DNA from 2 places in the Corynebacterium kutscheri genome. Region 1 is predicted to be linked to the other one. Evidence: riboswitches for the same ligand, from Rfam matches in the RefSeq annotation. Region 1 holds a riboswitch; the other holds the start of a gene.
What was found. A riboswitch is a leader RNA that binds a small molecule or an ion and turns the genes downstream of it on or off. The one in region 1 is predicted to bind cobalamin.
Positions count from the first base shown of each region.

Region 1 (2,203 bases):
CGTTGGCGATGATGGTACGCATTCTGCAGAAGAAGTGATGGCACTTACTCGCGCTGCTGGTTTCGGTCCGGAGGTTAAGCGCCGCATTATTTTAGGAACTTATGCACTCAGCGTGGGTTACTATGATGCGTATTATTTGCAAGCACAACGCATTCGTACTTTGATTGCGCAGGATTTTGCCAAAGCATATGAGTCAGTTGATGTTTTGATTTCACCAACTACCCCCACGACTGCTTTTAAATTGGGGGAGAAGGTTTCTGACCCGTTGGCAATGTATAACTTTGACTTGTGTACCTTGCCACTCAATCTGGCTGGTTTATGCGGTATGTCTGTGCCTTCTGGTTTAGCTAAAGACACCGGCTTGCCGACAGGATTACAAATTATGGCACCAGCTTTTGCTGATGATCGACTTTACCGAGTCGGTGCCGCTTTTGAAAGTGGCAGAAGCTAGCTTTGTTGGAGATATAAATCACCCCATAGATTCAGCGATAGTGCTTGAGAGCTGCTATTTTTCGTATCTATGGGGTAATTTTGTTTACCCGAAATAGGGTGATTGCTGGGATGCTCGTTTAACGGTCATTTTTGGGTACCCGGTAGGCTTATGTTTTGTTGAGAAGGTCAGTATGGGAATTTGGTGAAAAGCCAAAACTGACGCGCAGCGGTAAGAAGGGACCGGTTTTCTAATAGCCACTGGCATAGAGCTGGGAAGGAAGGAAACCAGGAATGATCTTCAAGTCCGAATATCTGCTGGCCTTTTGTTAACGAGTTAACCTTCGCGGTTTAAGGTACTCGGATTTTATATTAAGGATTCTTTTTGGTTGCGGTGAGAAAATTTCGGCCGCCGGTAGCATTGATCTCATTGGTTTTGATCGCTGTTGCCGCAGTAAGTTTTTGTGTTTCATTGACCATTGGTTCAGTGCAATTTTCGTTATCTGATGTGTGGAGTGTAGTGTACGCCCACGTTATGGGTGGACCAACTCCTAGCGATAAAGGCCTCGATGCTGTTGTATGGGCAATCCGAGTTCCTCGGGGGCTGCTTGCGTTAATTGTGGGGGCAGGTCTGGCAATCGCTGGCGTAACTGTGCAAACTCTAGTGCGCAACCCACTTGCTGATCCCTATTTACTGGGTGTTTCTTCAGGCGCCTCGGTTGGTGCCACTGCAGTCATTGCGTTGGGTGTGTTCTCTGGTTTTGGTATCTATGCATTGAATTTCGGCGCACTTGTTGGTGCGTTAGCTGCCACAGCGACCGTGTATTTCATTACCTTGGCGCAAGGATCATTGAGTCCACTTCGCCTTATTTTATCCGGTGTGGTACTTAGCTCTGCTTTTTCGGCGATGGCAAGCTTTCTAGTTTTCCGTTCTTCCGATGCACGTTCAGCACAATCAGTAATGTTTTGGATGTTAGGTTCAGTTGCCGGTGCAGGTTGGGATAATCTTATTCCTGGTTTGATTTTGGTTATTGCAGCCGTGATTGTGCTTATGTTGCTCAGTTCTCAATGTGATGCACTAGCAGCCGGTCCAGATACCGCTATGAGTCTGGGCGTGCGAGTAGATGCGTTGCGACGGTTGCTTTTCGCACTACAAGCTATTGTAGTTGGCGGGATGGTTGCAGTTGCCGGCGGCATTGGCTTTGTGGGTCTAGTCATTCCACACTTAGCACGTATGCTTGTTGGCTCTTTACACCGTAGGTTGGTTCTGGTTGCTGCACTGATGGGCGCAATATTCTTATTGTGGGTAGACATGCTTGCCCGTATCGCCGCACCGCCGCAAGAAATCCCATTGGGTGTGGTTACCGGAATTATTGGTGCACCGTTATTCCTGATCCTTATGGGACGCAAGCGCTATGCATTTGGCGGTGAGCAATGAGTTTAGAAATAACTGGTATTGATTGTTTAATTGACAAAACAGTCATTCTTAATAAAGTCAGTTTTAGCGTTCCTACGGCCACAATGTGCGCAATCGTGGGAGTTAATGGTGCCGGTAAATCAACTATGTTGCGCACCATTGCGCTAACACCACCAATGGGTGTGCGTATCGATGGAATAGAAATTTCTACCCTTCATCCTAAACAGCGGGCACGGCAATTTAGTTTTGTTGGTCAGGAAGATCAACCACCTGCCGATTTGACTGTTGCTGAAGCAGTAGGACTAGGTCGATTGCCATTTTTAAAACCATGGCAGCTTGGGGCTGAAAAAGAACGTG
Region 1 covers NZ_CP011312.1:850,388-852,590, forward strand. Annotated here, with positions in the region: gene gatA (Asp-tRNA(Asn)/Glu-tRNA(Gln) amidotransferase subunit GatA) at 1-451, shown strand, start outside; cobalamin riboswitch at 575-766, shown strand; gene UL82_RS03930 (FecCD family ABC transporter permease) at 824-1,867, shown strand; gene UL82_RS03935 (ABC transporter ATP-binding protein) at 1,864-2,203, shown strand, end outside.

Region 2 (2,203 bases), 170 kb from region 1:
AACACATATGTGAATACGTGATAAGAAAAAGAAAATATGTGTAAAACAAAAAACAATAACACACAACACAATGACCAAACACAAACACTTATTCAGCATTCATCATTAATCACTAGATTCTGTGTGTTACATGTTGTAACAAATGATTTGGCACACTATTGAGTTCTCAAACAACCCACACCCACCACACAACAAACAATGCTTGCTGTAATAAGGTGAAATGCTGTACTACAGTCACTTTAAAAAAGTTTAAGTAATTGCAGCGAAGAAAAACCTTACAAAACTTTTCCTGTTATTGTCAAGTTTCGTTTTTCTTTGGGAAAAAATTTTTATTGTTGCCACCGTGTTTGTTTCACACAACCTTGTTTGTGTTGTGTGGTGCTCGCGGCGACTGGAACAAAGTTACACACGACTTCCCAACAACACAAATCCACAGGTCACAACATTTTTTTACACAAATAACAATCATCATTATCAAAACTTAACTAACCCTTAAAATCTTCTTGAGCAATAAAGTCCCACATTGCATGTGATATCAGCTAAGCGTGTACACAAATACCCACATTGTCAGTGAGCTTCACCATAAAACATCAATTTTTCCTCCTACGCACTAATAACACTCTATTGTTCAGTTGTTACGGTTTTAAGTGGGAATGCCAGTGAAAATCCGGCAGCGGCCCTCGCCACTGTATTTTTAGTCTTTCATATACCACTGTCGATATTCGATAGGAAGGGAAAGGCACTTGGGGTATCCCTCAAGGTAGAAGCCAGGAAACCCTTGCCGCAACGGACATATTCATCCAGGTATGCGAGGTGCATACCTTTGTCACTAAAGAAAGATCTGGTTTTCCTATGCACATTGCAGAAGGATTTCTTCCGGTCACCCATTGCGTTGCATGGGCAGCCGCTTCAACTCCGTTTGTGGTCTATGGCGCCAATCGAGTGCGTACGCAACTAAAAGAACACCCAGAAACGGGCCTACTTTTAGGCGCTGCTGGTGCATTTAGCTTTGTTCTCTCGGCAATCAAAATTCCATCAGTCACTGGTTCCTCTTCACATCCTACGGGTACCGGATTAGGAGCAGTTCTATTTAAACCACCTGTTATGGCCTTTATGGGTAGCATCGTTTTACTCTTCCAAGCACTTTTACTTGCACATGGCGGTATTACAACTCTGGGCGCAAATATTTTCTCTATGGCTATTATTGGCCCCTACGCTGGTTATGGAATCTTTTTACTCAGCCGAAAATTAGGTTCAGGCTTTGACGTCGCAGTCTTTGCTGCCGCTTTCATCGCTGATTTATCTACCTACGTTATGACAGCGCTTCAGCTTTCCCTCGCGCACCATGGAGCAGGTATCGGAAATGCCTTCGCGACTTTCCTTGCTCTTTACGCACCGACGCAACTGCCGCTTGCAATTATTGAAGCTCTCATTACGGTCATGATTTTCCGCTCTCTTCGTGTTATTGCGGATAAGGAACTCAAGGTATTGGGATTTATTTTTACACCTCACACACCTGAAAAAGCCGTCGATCCAAAAATAACCACTAGTACTACCAAAGGCGTGTAAATCATGAGTAAAAGAACAACAACTTTTCTGTTTATCGGTCTCATTGCACTTCTTGCAGCTTTCCCTATGTTCTTTAACCTTGGTAGTGAAGATATTGAAGAGCCTTTTGCTGGTACCGATGCCACAGCTGAAACACTTATCGCCGAAGAAAACCCAGATTATGAGCCCTGGTTTGAACCACTTATTGGTGAGCTTCCCGGTGAAGTAGAATCAGGATTATTTGCTCTTCAAGCAGCATTGGGAGCCGGTTTTCTAGGCTATGCCCTGGGCGTATTTCGTGGACGCAAGAACGCCGAAGACTCAGCTGTTGAAGCGATAATAAGTACTTCAGAAAACTAGAATGAACCCACTAGAGCAAGCCGCGTCGAAAAGCCCTTGGGCACAGGTTCATATTTTAGAAAAGACAGTCCTCTTCTTCGGATTAACTATTCTAAGCATTATTATGCACTCGTGGCAGGGATTTAGCCTCTTAGCTTGCATTCTTATCGCTTTGATATTGATTTCTCGTGTTCCACTGCGTGTGTATCTTTCATTGGTTCTTGCCCCAGCCACCTTTATTGCGCTGGGGCTTGGCCCACTTATTTTTGCACTCACCCCCTCAGGTTTTGTGCTTATCGACGGCGGCATATCTAAC
Region 2 covers NZ_CP011312.1:1,018,137-1,020,339, reverse strand. Annotated here, with positions in the region: cobalamin riboswitch at 622-800, shown strand; gene UL82_RS04695 (energy-coupling factor ABC transporter permease) at 853-1,569, shown strand; gene UL82_RS04690 (energy-coupling factor ABC transporter substrate-binding protein) at 1,573-1,908, shown strand; gene UL82_RS04685 (energy-coupling factor transporter transmembrane component T family protein) at 1,910-2,203, shown strand, end outside.
Region 2: it holds a riboswitch for cobalamin, as region 1 does, so the genes downstream of both, UL82_RS04695 (energy-coupling factor ABC transporter permease) here and UL82_RS03930 (FecCD family ABC transporter permease) in region 1, are expected to answer to the same signal.